DNA from 4 places in the Kistimonas ophiarachnellae genome. Region 1 is predicted to be linked to each of the others. Evidence: predicted binding sites of a transcription regulator. Region 1 holds the regulator's gene; each other region holds the start of a gene.
What was found. The regulator FNR, encoded in region 1, switches genes on or off when oxygen is low (the NO sensors DNR and NnrR bind a similar motif). The targets are predictions, from matches to a motif close to TTGATNTANATCAA.

Region 1 (4,593 bases):
GGGAAAAGCAAAGAACAGCTGGCGGCTTTCAAGGGGCGGGTTCGTTACGATTATGACTGGGATCTGAATGATACTGGTGGCCGTTAATTCAATATAAAAAAGGGGCGCATATGCCCCTTTTTTCATCAGGCCGGTAAATCCATGATGTTCACCGGTTTAATGATTGTATCTTCTGTCTCGCTGTCTTCATCGTTGTCCGCAGTAAACTGAAGCGGGAAAGTTTCCCGGTCAAACGCTGTATCTCCGTCCTCGACCGGCGTGCCCCGAGGTACAAGGTTGCTGAAATCGTAGAGCCTGTTATCTGCCAGGTGAGAGGGCGCGACATTGGTCACTGCCCTGAACATGCTTTCAATCCGGCCCGGGAAGCGTTTATCCCATTCAGTCATCATACCCTTGATAGTCTGGCGCTGGAGATTGGGCTGGGAGCCGCACAGGTTGCAGGGGATGATCGGAAATTCCTTCAGTTCGGCAAACCTGGCTATATCTTTCTCCCGGCAGAACGCCAGCGGACGAATAACAATATGTTTGCCATCATCACTGATCAGTTTGGGAGGCATTGCCTTGAGCTTGCCGCCATAAAACATGTTCAGGAACAAGGTTTCCAGGATGTCTTCCCGGTGGTGTCCCAGGGCGATTTTGGTGGCGCCGAGCTCTGTGGCTGTACGGTAAAGGATGCCCCGGCGCAGGCGAGAGCAGAGTGCACAGGTCGTTTTGCCATCGGGTACCTTGTCCTTGACGATGCTGTAGGTGTCTTCTTCTATGATGCGGTATTCCACGCCGAGGCTGGTCAGGTAGTCCGGCAATACGTGCTCAGGGAAGCCTGGCTGCTTCTGGTCCAGGTTGACCGCGATGACTTCAAACTTGACCGGTGCATATTTCTGCAGATTGAGCAGGATATCGAGCATGGCGTAACTGTCTTTACCGCCAGACAGGCAGCACATGATGCGGTCGCCATCCTCGATCATGTTATAGGCGGCAATAGCCTGACCGGTCAGACGGCGCAGGCGTTTCTGCAGCTTGTTGAAATTGACTTTTTCGCTTCGGGTCTCAATCTGCATACGGTCAGGGTACTTGCTAGTGTCAGTGGACAAACCGTGAAGAACAGAAATACCGTTCTTGTGATCACAGTGATGAAAGTTCGCAGCATTATAAAGACCCGGGCGCAAATAATCAGGTATTCATGACCGCAGGCTCTCGCGGTTAATACATACGTTGCCTTATGGGGAGGGAGGGTTATTGAATGCCTGCCATGGGCGCTTTGACAGGATCGGCTTTGCTAGACTGTTGGGCTGGCTTGATGGGTTGGTTTCTGTGTTGTATCTGCTGTTGAAGGTCATGATTCAGATCAAGCGGAATTATTGGCAGGCTGACTAGAATAGGGTGTTGGGGGAGATGATCATGTTACCTACAGAGGGAGTCGAATGAGCAAATACGAGGAGTTTCGCCAGCGGCTGCAGGCGCGGCAGGATGAGCTGGAGCGGCGTGTCGCCAACATTACCCGCGATGTGACCCGCAAGGCCAGTGCTGACTGGTCGGAGCAGGCCCAGGAACGAGAGAATGACGAGGTGCTGGATGCGTTAGGCAATGAAGCTGTTGCTGAACTACGCCTGATCCAGAAGGCGCTGGAGCGAATCGAGGAGGGTGACTACGAAATCTGTGCCGGGTGTGGTGCTGATATTCCGATGGCACGACTTGAGATCATGCCCTATACGGATCTCTGTGTGAAATGTGCAGAGAATAAGGAGTAGGCCGTCGCTTGATGACGTCAGGCCGCTACCGTTTTACCCAGGATGAGGTGGTTGTAGTTTTCAATAAATGTTTCCGGTAAGTGGCTGTTTTCGCTCTGGTAATGTTCCTGCCAGATGGATGCCAGCAGTTGTGGGTCGCTGGCAGTGGCCGGGTCATCAATGTTTACGTCGGCACTCAGGTAAACCATCCAGGCTATCGCTGTCGCATAGCTGAGGTTGGTGGCCAGTTCCGCGTGTGGGTGTAGCAGAAATTCCCGTTGGCTGGCCAGGCCTCTGACTTTGCTGGCCAGTTCATGTTGATTATAAAGGAAGGTGTCCCAGATTCGGCGGTGGGTTTCCGGACTGATCTGGTAAATGCCAAGCGAGGCATGGTTGGCAAGGTGTAAGTGGGAGCCGAGTCCGGATTCCACCGCTGCGGTGCCCAGTAGCAGGTTTTCTGCCAGCGGTGACCGCATGTCGAGGTGGTCTAGCGTGGGTTGGACGACATACTCCCTGAATTCGTCTGCGCAGATTCCCATGGTCTTCAGGCTTCCCTGCCTTAAGGTTCTATAAACGGGGAATCGGCGGTAACGCCAATAGCTTGATCAATAGCTGCACAGACTGAAGCTGGGTATGCCTTCCGCGTCGAGGCGTTTTGAGCCGCCCAGTTCCGGGAGGTCGATGATAGCGGCTGCCTCAACGGGCTCAGCACCCAGACGGCGACAGAGCCGGGCCGCAGCGCAAAGCGTTCCGCCCGTGGCAATCAGGTCGTCAGCCAGTAGTATGCGATCACCCTTTTTCAGTGCGTCGGTATGGACTTCGAGTGCGGCGGAACCGTACTCAAGCTCATACTCTTCGCGAATCACGTCATAGGGCAGTTTGCCGGGTTTTCTGAAAATGACCAGCGGCAGACCCAGTTTACACGCCAGCGGTGAGCCAACCAGGAAACCACGGGCATCCAGGGCGCCAATATGGGTGATATCCTGACCCCTGTAGCGTTCTGCCAGGGTGTCAATGATCATCTGTGTCCCTTGAGGGGACTGAAACAATGGCGTGATATCGCGAAATGTCACGCCGGGTTCGGGCCAGTTGGGTATGGCCCGAATCAGGGAGTGGAGCAGTTGCTGGTCAAAAACCATCAGGGCCAATCCTGCGGAGGGTTACTGGATGTTGACAATGTCCTGGTGTTCAACAAGTTTGCCACCGGCCAGGGCGCACAGTTCCATGGCGCTGGTGATCTCAATCTCTTTGCCGTTGGCGTTGATCAGGCCGTTTTTCTGGAAACGGGTGAACACGCGGCTGACGGTTTCAACCGCCAGGCCCAGGTAGTTGCCCATTTCGTTGCGGGACATCGACAGGCGGAAAGACTGTGATGAAAAGCCGCGACGACGGAAACGGCTGGCCAGGTTGATCAGGAATGTGGCAATCCGCTCGTCCGCGTTCTTCTTCGACAGCAGCAGTTTCATCTGCTGGTCTTCGCGGATTTTGCGACACATGATGCGCATCAGCTGGCGCCGCAGCTCCGGGTAGTCGTCAGACAGTTTTTCCAGGCGATCAAACGGGATCTCGCAGACCATGGTGGTTTCAATCGCCTGGGCAGACACCGGATAGGCCTCTGTATCGAGACCGCTCAGTCCCACCAGCTCACTGGGCAGGTAAAAGCCCGTGATCTGTTCTTCGCCTTCGTTGGTGGCCGTGTAGGTTTTCAGTGCGCCGGAGCGTACTGCGTAGACACTGTGAAAGGGATCGCCTTCGAGAAACAGGTGCTCGCCTTTTTTCAGCGGACGTCCTCGCTTGATGATCCTGTCGAGTTCATCAATATCTTCAATTTTCAGCGCCAGTGGCAGGCAGAGCTGACTCAGGCTGCAGTCTCTGCAGGCCACATGAGTCACTTGCCGCACATTCAGCTTGGACACCATACAGAAGAACCCCTGTGAACCGGTGGGTGTAAAAGTCGTTGCGGCGGTATTGTAGGGGATTCTCCTGACAAGTTTAAGACTGTGAGGATACGTATCTGAATGTTTCTTGAAAAAAGGCCGGTTTCAGTGTTCGTTGGTACATGAAACCGGGGGGGGGGGGGAGGTTAATGGACTGGTTCAGATGACCCGTGAGAATCGTTGAACTTCCGCCACCTGCTGATAGGCGTCAAACTGCATGCAAATATTACGGATCAGCAGTCTTCCCCGGGGTTCGACAACAATGCCGTTTTTGTCCAGTCGAATGAGGCCGTCTGCCGCCATTGGGGACAGCTTGTTGAGTGCATCGGCAAAGTAGTCCTGGAAACGGATGCCGAACATCGTTTCGATATGACGGAAGTCAAGGTGGAAGTGGCAGATGAGCTGGTTGATAACAGCGCTTCGGATGCGGTCATCTTCATTCATCAGTAAGCCACGACGAATCGCCAGATGGCCGTTGTTGATACGGCTGGTGTACTCTTCCATGTTCGCATGGTTCTGGGCGTAGACATTGCCAATTCGGCTGATGGAGGACACGCCCATGCCAATCAGGTCACACTGGCTATGTGTCGTATATCCCTGGAAGTTCCGGTGCAACGAGCCTTCTTCCTGCGCCAGGGCGAGATCGTCATCTGGCAGGGCAAAGTGATCCATGCCGATGTATACGTATCCGGCGTCCAGTAGCCGGTTGATGGTATTTTCGAGAATGGCCAGTTTTTCCTGCGGATTGGGCAGGTCTTCATTGTTGATGCGCCGCTGAGGCATGAAGCGGTTAGGCATGTGGGCGTAATTGAAGACGGAAAGACGATCCGGGCGGATGTCGATGATTTTGTCGACCGTTTTCATGAAGCTGGCGCAGCTCTGGAAAGGCAGACCATAAATAAGATCAATGTTGATCGATTTAAACGTCA
Region 2 (4,593 bases), on a different contig from region 1:
ATACTGTCTTTGGCCTTGCCTTTCAGTTCTTCGATCTTGCCGCTGGCGCGATCACGTACCTTCTCGCCATCTACCACCAGCTCGTCAAAGAACGCCTTGCCTTCCTGACCTTTTTTCTCGGAACGGGCGTAGGCACCCAGGCCCGCCAACCAGATTTTTTCGTACATAACCTGCTCCCCTCATGCTTTGATTTCAGGTAACACCACCTGTCCAGATGATTATATCCCCCGAAAAAAACACCCTGAGTTGACATGGGACAAGGATTACAGAGACAACTGTTCCAGAATCTCCCGATCTGCCAGCCGGAAACCGGCCCTGAAATCGAGTACCTGCCGTCGCCGCTCATTGAAGAAGTAACTGAGTTGAACCAGGGTTCCGGCGACATCCGAGAGTTCCATCCCGGTCATAACAAAGCCTGCCTTCAGTTTGGGGATGATAATGGCATTGTCTGTCGCCAGATGACGACTGCGAACAATTTGCACGCCCTGTGCGCTCAACTGCGTCAGCAGCCAGCGCAACAGGGCGGAATAGATGCCTCGCCGGCGCCAGGGCTCCAGCAATGCACTGCTGGCCATATAAAACGTTTCCTGGTCAAGTTGCCGCCCCCAACTCCAGCCGATAAACGCATCGCCCTGATAAAGCGTAAGATTTAACCGTACAAGGCTATCCGCATGCTGCTGCCATGACTCCAGCGCTTTTTGCTCTGTCGCGTTCAGGGCTTCCCAGGCAGAAAAGGTCAGTGTGTTGGCAAAGACCTGGGCTCGATGCTGCTCCAACAACGGCAGAAATGCATGGTCATCAAGAATTTCAACAGAATAATCATCAAACAGCGGAAAGCGGGTTCCGGCGCTATGGGCGATCATGGTGGCATCATTGTTATTGCTGTTATTGGTGTCTTTGATAATGCCATAGTCGTGGCAGGTGTCGTTACCGCAAATCACAAAATCACACACCGGCCTTGAGTCAACCTGCCCACAAAACCGATAATCCCAGCCACAGAATAACCGGAAACCCGTGCCATGCCTTTTACACCCGCCGCCGTTCTTTTGGATCTGGATGGCACCCTGATTGATACCGAGCGTTTCTACCAGCGAATCTGGCAGGCAACGGCTGCAGATTTCCACATTGATCTTAACGATACCGTCTACCAGCAATTCATCGGTATCCGCCTGGCAGATTGCTTTCAGCTGATTAAAGAACTCGGCGGAAACCGATTTGAGTTAGCTGCATTCAAGGCACAGCTGGCCGCACGGGAAACAGAAGGATGGGAAGCCGGCATTGACTGCAAGCCGGGCAGCCAGGAACTCCTGCTTTTCCTGCAGGAACATCAGATTCCCATGGCGCTGGTTACCTCGGCCCATCAGGGCAAAATTGATCGGGTGATGGCGAGTTATCCGTGGTCTGATTATTTTCAGGTTATTGTTTCCGGGGAAATGATCAACCACCCCAAGCCGGCACCCGACGCTTACCTGCTGGCCGCCAAAGCGCTGGCCATCGATCCCGCTGACTGCCTGGCATTGGAAGACTCTAATACCGGCATGCGCTCTGCACTGGCGGCGGGCTGTCATAGCCTTATGATTCCCGATCTCAACATCCCGGATACTGAGGTGCAGGAAAAAGCCCAGGCGATTCTTCCTGACCTCTTCCGTGTGATTGGCTACCTCTCACACGAAACGCTTTAACCGGTTCAGGATAAACGTTTTTTCCGGGTAAGCTGGAAGACATGCTCCACCAGTGAAGACACATCCTTCTCTACCATTCGGGAAGGTATCCTTTCCGGTGGCGCAGAACCGAGCAATTTCACGTCAAACCACTGACCATAAAGTGCGTCTACCGCGTCCGGCCCGACAGCATAAGGAGGACCACCAGCCAGTATGGGGGCATAATCCAACGTGATGAGTAACCCATGCTCCAGCGCAGGCGCTGTCGCCATCATCGCTGCCACATAAGCGACTTGTTGCTCATGGGGTATCGCAATCAGGGCAGCCCTGTCATAAAACGCTGAGGCCTCAACAGTACCCGCGGGTATCGTAAAAAAATCGCCCTGGATGATCGTGATGTTACTGGCTTGCCACCAGGTGTGGCTACCTTGCGACGTTATCTCGGGCTTAAGCGCATTTTCGGCAAAAAAAGAGGCTACCGCCTGCTCCACGATTTCAGAACCCACAATATGATGATGCTGTTGAGACAGCCAGACCATATCCACCGTTTTGCCGGAGAGTGGAACCAAAACCGATTCATCCTCACCCACTGCCAATGTGGGCCAGTAATTAATCAGCAGGGGATTAGCGTCCTGCCGATGGAACCCGGTTTGCCCCTCCGTCCAGGCCTGCTCCCAATCTTGGGTTTCCATCGCACGTCCCTCCTTAATGGCAATCACAACAGCAAACAAAAACCAGGCATAGCGACAACGCAGCAGCATGTTGTACATAAAAGGCTCTGACTTTGATAGTTTGAGGTTATTGATGTGCTCTCAGACTATACCGAATCCGTGTAAACGCCAGTCCGGCATGGCAATGTCCGCCGACCCGACATTCCTTGATACAAATCAACACCATGCTAGCCCAGACCGCGTAGATTGCCCCCATCCGGAACGGGGCCGGCTGTCAGCGCCCTGCTTTCAGGGTCTACCCTGACAACAGCCGATGAAAACAGACCCATCACCGGTCGCCTGTCGACCATACTGGTGATAACCCTACCCCTGTCCGCAAGGCTCCTCATTCATCACAACGCCATCTGGAGGCTGCAATCTCCATGACTACGTTCAGCAAAAAAATCCTCGCCGTTGCCATTACCAGCGCCATCATGGTACCGACCGCCCAGGCCTGTACCGCCGTTGCCGTCGGCAAGAAGGCCTCGGCCAGCGGCGCCCTGATCATTGCCCGCAACGAAGATTTCTCCATCAACAACTGGGCCAAGCACATGGTCGTGCATCCCCGCGAGACCATCGAAGAAGGCACGGTATGGACCCTGTCCAACGGCCTGAAGGTGCCAGCGCCCAGCGTCGCCTATCGCTATACCAGCATCGCAGACTGGGATGCCTACCAGCACGCCAATGACGGCAAGGTGTTCGAAGAGCGTGGCGTCAATGAATACAACGTCGCCATGTCCTCCACCACCAGCGCCGAAGTCAATGACAAGGCCAGGGCGGCGGATCCCCTGGTGGATACCGGCATCATCGAAGAAGTCATGCCCACCCTGATCCTGCCCCAGGCCAAGAGCGCCCGTGAAGCGGTACAGCTGCTGGGACACTACGTTGAACAATACGGCGCAGGCGAAGGCAACGGCGTCCAGTTCTCGGACAAGAATGAAATCTGGTACATGGAAATTGGTTCCGGCCACCACTGGATGGCGGTACGGGTGCCGGATGACCAGTACCTGATCATGGCAAACGGCCTGCGTATCCACGGCGTCGACCTGAATGACAAACAGAATGTCATGGCCTCCCGTGGCGTCTATGACTTTGTTAAAAAACACAACCTGCTGAAGAATCCTGATCGCCAATCCTTTAACTTCGCCAGGGCATTCGGCGTCATTGACGATCCCTACAACACTGACCGCGAATGGCTCGGCCAGAAACTGCTGACCCCTTCAATCAAGCAGAAGCCTCGTCAGGCACAATATCCGCTGTTCATGAAACCCGATGAAAAGATCAGTGTTCTGGATGTAGCCAACGTCCTGCGGGCGGATTACGAGGGTACCGCACTGGAAGGCAAGTCTGACCGTCCCATCGGGATCGACCGCCAGGCGGAAAGCCATATCATCGAAATGTATCCTGATATGCCGAAAGAGCTGTCAGCGGTGATCTGGCAAACCATGGGCACCGTTGAGGACACGGCTTTTGTCCCCATCTTCAACGCCATGGATGAAATCCCGTATGCCTATACCATCGGCACCGACCAGTATGACGACCAGTCCGCCTGGTGGACCTACCGCAGCCTCGGCACGCTGACCAACAAGCACGTGATGGACGGGAAGTATGCACCGGTTGTGCGCTCGGTGTGGGACAAGGTGGAAATCCAGTATGTCAGCGCCCAGCCTTACATCAACAGCATGCTCAAGACCCTTTACACGGAGGATCCCGCCACGGCCATCCAGTTCGCCAACGACTATTCCAATGGCCTGCTCAGCCGTACGCTGGACAAAGCCCGGGAACTGAAATCCCAGCTGATGACCGATCTCACCCGCAGTACCGAGAAGAAGTACAGCCCGGAGGAGTTTGAGAAGATCAAGAATCTCTGACCCCCTGGACGATGCCATAACTCTCACAGTCATGACCGGCGTTACCGGGAATGACTGTGGGCAGCCATTCTTTCCATATCATGTCATGTGATGTGATGGTTACGAATTTGAAACCGGCGGATTCAGGCAGTACGTCATTCCCGGCACTGTTCCAAAGCGGTGTTGACTGCACAAACGTATACGCTGAAATCCTTACCTGACGAGCCCCATGGCTTGTATTACTGTTATCAGCACCAGCTCAGAAGATGCAAGGTAATATTCAATCAGTATTGTTATTTGCAGCCACATACTGCACATAGAATTGATTTCTTAACGAATCAATTCTATCCGTATAATTCACCCTGCAACCTG
Region 3 (4,593 bases), on a different contig from region 1:
GGCGGCCTGACGATCCAACAGAAGCACCAACTGACGACTGCGATTAGTCAGGAATGCATGGCCCAGCAGCAGTGGGATGGCAACCATCAGGCCTATGGCTGTTGTGATCAATGCCTGGGATATCCCGACGGCCATCAGGTGTTGCCCTGCATTGCCGGACATGCCCTGGAAGGTACGAATCATACCGGTAATGGTACCCAGCAGGCCTAGCATGGGAGCAATAGCTGCCATCAGTTTGATCGCGCTTTGCCAGCTTTCCAGACGAGGTATTTCCGCCATGATGGCCTCATCAAGACGAAGTTCCAGATTTTCTGTCGATCCCTGTTGACGGTGTTTTTCCCAAGCCAGCAATACCCTGCCCAGGGCATTGCTGCGGCTGAGATCATCCATGCGCACCTGTTGTTGCTGTATACGACGACTTTCGCGCATCAGGCTCAGGTAGCGAATGATGAGCAATCCTGCACCGAAAGAGCCAAGTGCGATGATCAGCCAGGCAATAAAGCCGCCCTGGTCAATCCGCTCAATGAGGGAGGGGCTGGTTTCCAGTTGTTCGAGCAGTCGTCCACGGCCCGGATCAATGGCCATCAATGCCATGGGTTCATGGGAACGTTCAAAACCTTCTGCTTCGATACGAATATTGAAGCGGGGTTGTTTGACGGGAATGCCAAGCTGTCTGGTTTCAGGATAATAACGTAGAAAGTTACCGTTACTGACAGCCGTAAAGGGGCCAATAAAGGTGACAGGGGCAGTGATGGGATCGCCAGTACTTCGTGTAATGGTGGTTGTTGAACGGGTAATACGGCTACTGTCCGCCAGAGTGGTGTTGAGGTCTTCCCAGTATTGATAAAGCTGTTCGCGGGAAGGTACGTTGCGGTTCAGTGCCAGCTGGTTGATACGCTCTGAGCGATCAGCGTTGAATGCAGGAAGAACAGAATGATTGAAGCTGCGACTCAGTCGCCCGGCTTCGTCTTTTATGCCTTCCGTTAACAATCGACTTTCGTGTAGCAATGCCTGCTGTTCCTGCTCCAGTTCAGCTAGTGTTTCCTTGTCTTTTGCCAGTGATTGTTTGAGGTTGTTGTTTTTTTTCTGTAAAGCGGCAAATGTCTGTTGAGCCTCTTTAAGCAGCGCTTTTTGTTGCTGGTGTGCGTTCAGGAATTTTTGTTCCCGTTCACTATTTCGTGCGAGTTCCTTTTTTCGAGCCTCCTTAACAGAGGCAACCAGCTCATCCAGTGGTGTGCTGGTATTGGGTGTTTGAGCGACACTGGACTGTACAGTTAAGGCAAGCAGAGCACTGGTCAGAATCAGGAGAGGTTTCATACATCACCCTCCGGTTGAGAACGATGTGTCGGTAACGGAAGGACAAGCCAGCCTGTCGGTTCCTGCTTGGCCGCCACCCTGATCGCACGTGACAATTTGTGACGATCTTCCATGGGCAAGGTGGACCAGGTTTCTGTTGATCTATCCCAAATACCGCCTTCCTCGCCATCCGGCGTCAGGTAATACAGGGCAATATGACCGAGTCGTAAAAAGGTGACCTGTCGGTCATCGGGCAGTTTGCCGGTCCAGTGCTGAATATGGAGTCCCTGTTCCGCTGTTTCCCGGAGTTGGCGTACCAGTGCAAGATAGTTTTCCACCGGTGTCTGGTCAGCGTCGTTCAACAGTTCACCCAGAAACCGGTGTTCCTGCTCACGGCGATTGCCCTGGAAGGGAAGGTCCAGGTCAATAAAACGGCCATAGGTTTCATGAATCTGTTGGTTCAGGGATGGCAGTGTCGCCAGCAGCTGTGTTGTTTTCTGGATGTCAGCTTCCAGCGTGGCGCGCTTTTGAGCCATTTTCTGGCGCTGACTTTCCAAGTGATGATTTTCATCACGGAGGGTGTCAATGGCTTCCTGCAGCGACTGGTACTCTGACAGCATGCGCCGGGTTTCATCATCAAGATGATTGATGGCCTGTTGGGATTGGGCTGATCGCTGCAGGGTGTCTTTCTGCAGGTCGATGGCATCCTCCAGCGAGGCGGGATCGGCGGCGATGAGTCTTGCTGGTAGTGAAGAAGCCAGTAAGACAAAGGTGATAGCGATTCTGACAATAGCTGGCATTGTTATTGTTTATTCTGATGAATGCGATATAGGCTAAGGCCTGTCTATTATGCTGCTCCGCAGACTGCTGGTGCAAGAAGACTGTTCACTGGCGGGATAAGGTTTGATTTGTTGAGCCAGATCAAAAGACCTTCGGTTTATACGGATTATCATGGATAGACAATAAGTATCTTGCCGGTGCTTCATGGTTGAAGGGGTTGGCAGATGAACAACAAGTCATAAGGAATTGTTAGGGGGTTACTATGAAACTGGAGGGGACTTCTGTGAAAAAATTGCCTGTTGCTGCTGCGGTAATGGCTGTCGTTGCTGCGTTGTCCGGTCCTGTCATGGCTTATCAGGCCGGCGATGTGATTGTCCGTGCCGGTGCTGCAACTGTTGATCCGGATGTTGATAGCGGTGTGTTAAAAGCGAATGGCGCCAGTGCAACACCAGCCAATCCAACCACTGTTGATGTTGATGCAAACACCCAGCTTGGTCTGTCAATGACCTATATGCTGGATGACAAGTTTGGTATTGAATTGCTGGCCGCAACACCATTCCAGCATACCATCAAGGCGAAAGGTGGGCTGGCAAGTCTGGGCAATCTGGCGGATGTGAAGCACCTGCCCCCGACCTTGACTCTGCAATATTATCCCATGGAGAGTTCTTCTGCTTTCCAGCCTTATGTCGGTCTGGGTTTGAACTACACCACATTCTTTGATGAAGAGTTTAAAGGCTCCAATAAAGCCACTTTCAGGGGGCTGGAGTTAAAAGATTCCTGGGGGCTGGCGGCACAGTTAGGCGCGGATTACCGTATCAACGAAAACTGGAGTGTTAACGCTGCTGTCTGGTATGTGGATATTGATACCGAAGCCAAATTCAAAGATACATCAGGCAATAAGTACAAGATTGACGTAGAACTTGATCCCATGGTTTACATGGTTGGCGTTGCCTACAACTTCTAAACATTTCATAGCGCTTGATACAGTGCAGGCGGTAGTCTGCACTGTTCTTTCTCCGGTATAAATTCTTGCTATTTTTAAACGTCATTCTTCCTTGCTAGTGACGTAAATGTCCCTGACCAGTCGTGCTACACCACTGCGCCAGGATTTGCTGTGAATACCAAAAGTATTACGCAAATGGGTCGTGTCGAGACAGGCGTTAACGGTTTTTCCGTTGCTGGATGAATCAGGAAACAGCTCTGTCGTGTTGGCAGGGAAGTCACGGTACTGCGATGCTTCTGCAAGAATAACTTCCGCCAGAGATTCTTCGTCCACGGTTTCCGCCGCATTGTAGTGATAGGTTCCCCAGACCTGCGCATCACAGTCAATTTGTCGCATGATAGCCAGAATGACCCGTGCTACATCATCAGCCGGCGTCGGTCGTCCGCGGCTGTTGGCGGAAGCGATGACGGGTTCACCCTGGGTCAGGCTGTTGAGAATACTGGTCAGGCGGTTGCGCCCCTGGGGGCTGATAACCCACGACAGGCGAAGAATGACATGGCGCGAGCAGCGTTCCCTGATCTGCTGTTCGCCCTGCCAGAAACTGCCGCCCAGTACGCCAGAAGGGTTAGGGATGTCCTTGATGGTATAGACCTCCTGCTTCATGCCATCAAAGACCCGCCAGGATGAAATCTGAATCAGAACGGATTTGTATTGGTCGCACACTTTGGCCAGTGCGGCCGGGGCGTCACGGTTCAGGGCAAAGCAGCGAGAGGGTTCGGTTTCCGCCCGTGCAGGATTCCTGTGACCAGCGGTATTGACGACAATTGTCGGTCGATATTCGGCAATCACTTCCTCAATTTGGCGGGGATCGGTCAGATCAAGTTGGTCACGTCCCGGGGCGTAGTGAGGGATGCCGGCTCCCTTCAATAATGCCCGGAGTTCATAACCGATCTGTCCATTACCGCCTATGATAAGAACCTTCATCTGTACTTTTCCTGGAAACGCTGTGCTGATTCACTGGCTGATACCGGTATTGTGACAGCCCGGCTATGAACGACAACTGTTATCAATACGGTGATGGTGGGGCGGCTACGAAGTATTACTTATTCAGCCATTTGCCGGAGTCACGTTACCTTAGCGGGTCTTACCTGATAACCCCTTCTCGAAGAACGTAAACTGTGACCTCCACGATACGGCAGAAAATCATACTTTTTACGGTGGTGCCTGTCACCGTCATCTATAACCTGCTGTTCGGAATAAACCTGTATCAATCCGTGCAACGTTCGTCTCAGGCGCTGGAAAACCAGATGGCCGAAGCCGCCTGGCGTTACGCGGTGGGGTTTGATAACTACCTCATGGAAGCATCGCAGGTGGCGCGTTCGCTGGCCGGATTCATCGAGATCCGTCCGGAACTTGAAGATGCGCATCTGTACCGCCTGGTTTCGAACAGCGTGTCAGATAACCCGGTACTGATTAGCGCGACACTGGTTTTTCTGCCGGGAACCCGCAATGGCAACCAGTCTCTGTTTGCGCCGACAGCCTGGCGCAGTGACGATACGGTCCTGTTTCGGGAC
Region 4 (4,593 bases), on a different contig from region 1:
TGTTAAGTACGTTAGTGAAATTTGCAATGATTCCCCCAATGCAGGCTCCGAGTTGGAAATGTAAATTATTGATTTGCTTATTATTTTGATTAATCTTGTTATCGCATCTTGTTTGAAAATCATCGAAAAGATCTTGAACTACCTGGCTGTTTTGGCAATTAATTATAATCGATTCGGAAATTTGGGATCGTTCGCTTTGTTGCATCAGTGGTGCGCCGGGTGAGTAATAGGTTGGATTCGCGGTAGTACCCAAAGCTGTTTGATGCAAGGGTTGGTTGGTCGCCGCGGCCGTGCGTGATGAGATTGCAAGCAGTCCAAGAGAAAGCGCTTTCAACCGCCTGAATTTATTGGGTGGATTGCCTTTGGCTGGTGCATGATTTTTTTTTTCTGAATCTGAATCCTGTGTTTCGTTTTTTTTCGTGGTCGTGAATTTAATGGTGACGCCTTTTCTGGATGTTATCGTTTTTGTGACATTGCCTGTCAGCTTTTTATGGGTTGCCGTGTCGGGTTTCCTGGCTCTTGCTTGTTTGACGTTTTTTCCATTTTTTTTGTTCTTTTCTTTCATTGGGGCTGTTTTTTTACTGCCTGATCTTATTGGTTGTGTGGGGGGTGATTTTCTGATCATGGTGAAGCCTCTTACATAAATGTTGTAGATACTGGATTAAAAAAAAATCCGAAACATCTGGTTAAAGGGGGCGTATTGATGATTGCAAAGTGTGATCAATGCTTCGGAATAATCAAATAGATTCTTTCTGGCATTATTGGTTCCCGTTTTTCTATGCAATGAATAATTTGGTTGCTGTTAACGGTAACGCAGCTGTTAAGGGCTAAGCTGCCTTTTTCGGTTTCCTGAGCCATGACTTAAAGAAGTCCCATATATGAAATTTATCTGTGTTCATGTGCGGAAACGGTTCCCTGGGATGTGACTCTACGTTTGAATAATCAAAAAATTGCATAATTAAGTACAAACAACCGTTGAGCGGAGCGTAGTCGGCATCATGCATCATGCATCATGCATTGGAGCGCCTTTTCGAGATCAGGCATCACTTTTAAAGTGTTGTTTAGCGGTTGTGTTACTCCGGTATTGCGTTTGCAGTGGCTGGTTTGTTTGCAAGGGTCAATACGGGAGCAATCTCATGTTTTTTCATTGCGCCAAGTCAATATTGTGCCAGATGCTCGGTGTTAACGTGGTTTTAGACGGTTTTTTGTCTTGTCGTTGCTCCGGGTGGGGCAGGACAAGCTGAATTAAACGATTGCCTGGGAGTGAATTGCATGAGTGCATACAAGTTCTTTATGCCGGCCATTAACCATATGGGTGAAGGATGTCTGGCTGAAGCGATCAACGATATTGTTGGATTTGGCCTTAAGAAAGCCCTGGTTGTAACGGACAAAGTGCTGAACGATATTGGCCTGGTCGGCGATGTGGTTGAGCAGCTGGGTGAAAAAGGGGTTGCCAGCGTTATTTATGATGGCACTCAGCCTAACCCGACTTGTGAAAACGTACGTGATGGTCTTGCACTGCTGCAGGAAAATGACTGTGATTTCGTGATTTCTCTCGGTGGTGGCTCTCCACACGATTGCGCCAAAGGTATTGCGCTGGTTGCAACCAATGGTGGTGAAATCAAGGATTACGAAGGCGTCGATGTTTCCGGCAAGCCTCAGTTGCCGCTGGTCGCAATTAACACGACTGCAGGTACGGCCTCAGAAATTACCCGTTTCTGCATCATCACTGACGTGAAGCGTCACGTGAAAATGGCGATTGTTGACAAGAACACCACGCCGATCATGTCCGTCAATGATCCGGCGCTGATGAAGGGTATGCCGGCTTCCCTGACTGCAGCGACAGGTATGGATGCCCTGACCCATGCGGTAGAAGCCTATGTATCTACAATCGCTACGCCTGTGACTGACTGCTGTGCGCTGAAAGCTATCAAACTGATTGCTTCTTACCTGCGTCGTGCGGTCGACAATGGCGAAGACATGGAAGCCCGTGACCAGATGGCTTACGCGCAGTTGCTGGCCGGTATGGCATTCAACAATGCCAGCCTGGGCTACGTTCACGCCATGGCGCACCAGCTGGGTGGTTTCTACGATCTGCCTCACGGTGTGTGCAACGCTGTCCTGCTGCCTCACGTCCAGCAGTACAATGCGCAGGTTAGCCCCGGTCGTCTGGCTGATGTGGCGCGTGCCATGGGTAAGGATGTTGAAGGTATGGAAGCGCCTCAGGCTGCTGAAAAAGCGCTGGAAGCGATCCGTGAACTGTCAGCGTCTGTCGGTATCCCTGCAGGTCTGCGTGAGCTGAATGTGAAAGAGGAAGATCTGGATCTGCTCGCAGAGAATGCGCTGAAGGATGCCTGTGGTCTGACCAATCCCAAGCAGGCGACTCACGAAGAGATCGTGGCTATCTATCGCAATGCGATGTAATCGATAGTCGTAAAAAAGGCCGGGCTTCATGTCCGGCCTTTTTGTTTGTGTGCCTTATGCGTCCGGATGGAGGTGCTCGGCAGCGTAGAGCGTATTTTCCAGCAGGGTTGCGACAGTCATGGGGCCGACACCGCCAGGTACCGGTGTGATCCAGGAAGCGCGCTCAGCGGCAGCTTCAAATTCAACGTCGCCAACCAGTTTTCCGCTTTCCAGGCGGTTAATGCCCACGTCAATCACGATGCTGCCGGGTTTGATCCATTCGCCTTTGACCAGTCCTGGTTTCCCGACACCCACAACAACGATATCAGCGCTGGCGACTTCTGATGCCAGGTTTTCGGTGAAACGGTGGGCGGTCGTAGTGGTGCTGCCTGCGAGGAGCAGCTCAAGCATCATGGGGCGGCCAACGATATTAGAGGCGCCTACAATCGTGGATTTCTTACCGCGCAGACATTCGCCGGTGCTTTCCAGTAGTGTCATGACACCCTTGGGGGTGCAGGGGCGTAGCATCGGGTTACGCTGGCAGAGGCGTCCAATATTGTAGGGGTGAAAACCGTCAACATCTTTGTCGGGGCGGATGCGCTCGATCACGTGCGTGCTGTTGATGTGGGCGGGAAGGGGAAGCTGAACCAGGATGCCGTCGATTTCCGGGTCGTTGTTCAGGTTATCAATCAGGGTGAGTAACTGCTCTTCGGTAGTGGCGGTAGGGAGGTCGTAGGAGCGAGAGAGGAAGCCGACTTTTTCGCAGTCCCGCCGTTTCTTGCCGACATAAACGCGAGAGGCGGGATCTTCGCCCAGGAGTATCACCGCCAGACCCGGGGTGCGGAGACCATGTTCCTGTCTTGTTTTTACAGCAGCAGCTATGCGGTCCGTGATCCCGTCAGCAATGCGTTTGCCATCAATGATCTTTGCTTGCATGAGATGTGACTTGTTTTTTCTGTTTCAGGAAGGCGGGGAGTATGACAGATTTTCGGCGGTAAATCGTGGCATGGGTCAACGCATGACGGGGCACACTTTTCCTTTGCCTGGAATTTTTTCGACTACGGTTGAACTCGCTGCAATGCTTCAAGTTGGCCAGTGAGCATGGGGTGTAATCCGATTTTGTCGCTTCCCTCCAAAATGTTCTTTAATAAAGGAAAGCGTGCGGGTGGCATTTTCGTTAACAGCATTTTGTAAGTCCTCGTTTCCTAACGGAAAAAGGTAGTCGATGAGGCGTTGACGAACTGCAGGGCTGCGGGTAATATTCGCCCCGTCGTTGAGCAGCACTCATGCCGCTTCGCAGCGTCTGATTCGGGGTATAGCGCAGTCTGGTAGCGCGCCTGCTTTGGGAGCAGGATGTCGGGAGTTCGAATCTCTCTACCCCGACCAGTTACAACCTGTGATATAAAGGGTATATGCGCCCGTAGCTCAGTTGGATAGAGCAACGGCCTTCTAAGCCGTGGGTCGCAGGTTCGAATCCTGCCGGGCGCGCCATGCAGTGTTTCTGATCGGTTTTCTTTGCCAGTCTTTGAAAAGCGTTTTGTTGGTTCGATGATGTGTTGTCTGGTTTGCGAGTAGGGCTTGCATCCTGCTTAAAAATCAGTACGATGCGCTTCGCAGCTGACCGGTGAGTTTCTTTCTGGCGGTATGAATTTAGTGGTGGGCGTAGCTCAGTTGGTAGAGCTCAGGATTGTGACTCCTGCGGTCGTGGGTTCGACTCCCATCGTCCACCCCACTTAATTCGTTGTTGTAGTGTATTGATGTTGTGCTGGTGGGCGTAGCTCAGTTGGTAGAGCTCAGGATTGTGACTCCTGCGGTCGTGGGTTCGACTCCCATCGTCCACCCCAGTTTTAAAAAATATCCTGCCAGGTTGGCGGGATTTTGTGCGGAAGTGGTGGAATTGGTAGACACGCTGGATTTAGGTTCCAGTGCCGCAAGGCGTGAGAGTTCGAGTCTCTCCTTCCGCACCATGCATTGTTAAAAATGGGGATAAGCTTGCCTTATCCCCATTTTTCGTATGTGGCGAAAAGGTCATCTTGGAATCGTGCTGATATCCAAGTGTCTTTTGGTTGCAAATAATAAGCGCATAAAAGACTGTCTTCCGGGGATTGATGTTGTAACAGGGGATGTGCATCGGCTATTCAGTGATGCATGAGAATTTGATACCCTGTTACACTTTTCAGTGACCGAATG

Region 2: the regulator FNR is predicted to act here: its motif matches at 2,539-2,552, upstream of AC27K1_RS07350 (C69 family dipeptidase).
Region 3: the regulator FNR is predicted to act here: its motif matches at 2,208-2,221, upstream of AC27K1_RS12915 (OmpW/AlkL family protein).
Region 4: the regulator FNR is predicted to act here: its motif matches at 1,148-1,161, upstream of yiaY (L-threonine dehydrogenase).

What each region holds. Positions count from the first base shown of each region.
Region 1 is NZ_BAAJPA010000019.1:65,399-69,991, forward strand. Features, by position in the region: gene AC27K1_RS19555 (DUF547 domain-containing protein) at 1-87, shown strand, start outside; gene ttcA (tRNA 2-thiocytidine(32) synthetase TtcA) at 126-1,058, opposite strand; gene AC27K1_RS19565 (TraR/DksA family transcriptional regulator) at 1,422-1,748, shown strand; gene AC27K1_RS19570 (hypothetical protein) at 1,766-2,266, opposite strand; gene AC27K1_RS19575 (adenine phosphoribosyltransferase) at 2,333-2,866, opposite strand; gene fnr (fumarate/nitrate reduction transcriptional regulator Fnr) at 2,888-3,646, opposite strand; gene hemN (oxygen-independent coproporphyrinogen III oxidase) at 3,824-4,593, opposite strand, start outside.
Region 2 is NZ_BAAJPA010000005.1:31,470-36,062, reverse strand. Features, by position in the region: partial or broken gene AC27K1_RS07370 (hypothetical protein) at 1-101, opposite strand, end outside; gene AC27K1_RS07365 (GNAT family N-acetyltransferase) at 264-941, opposite strand; gene AC27K1_RS07360 (HAD family hydrolase) at 1,020-1,682, shown strand; gene AC27K1_RS07355 (thiopurine S-methyltransferase) at 1,688-2,431, opposite strand; gene AC27K1_RS07350 (C69 family dipeptidase) at 2,755-4,242, shown strand; gene AC27K1_RS07345 (hypothetical protein) at 4,502-4,593, opposite strand, start outside.
Region 3 is NZ_BAAJPA010000009.1:112,652-117,244, forward strand. Features, by position in the region: gene AC27K1_RS12905 (MotA/TolQ/ExbB proton channel family protein) at 1-1,317, opposite strand, end outside; gene AC27K1_RS12910 (DUF3450 family protein) at 1,314-2,096, opposite strand; gene AC27K1_RS12915 (OmpW/AlkL family protein) at 2,360-3,040, shown strand; gene AC27K1_RS12920 (SDR family oxidoreductase) at 3,122-4,003, opposite strand; gene AC27K1_RS12925 (PAS domain S-box protein) at 4,198-4,593, shown strand, end outside.
Region 4 is NZ_BAAJPA010000002.1:98,195-102,787, forward strand. Features, by position in the region: gene AC27K1_RS02680 (hypothetical protein) at 1-565, opposite strand, end outside; gene yiaY (L-threonine dehydrogenase) at 1,273-2,424, shown strand; gene folD (bifunctional methylenetetrahydrofolate dehydrogenase/methenyltetrahydrofolate cyclohydrolase FolD) at 2,479-3,339, opposite strand; tRNA gene AC27K1_RS02695 (tRNA-Pro) at 3,713-3,789, shown strand; tRNA gene AC27K1_RS02700 (tRNA-Arg) at 3,818-3,894, shown strand; tRNA gene AC27K1_RS02705 (tRNA-His) at 4,060-4,135, shown strand; tRNA gene AC27K1_RS02710 (tRNA-His) at 4,172-4,247, shown strand; tRNA gene AC27K1_RS02715 (tRNA-Leu) at 4,286-4,370, shown strand.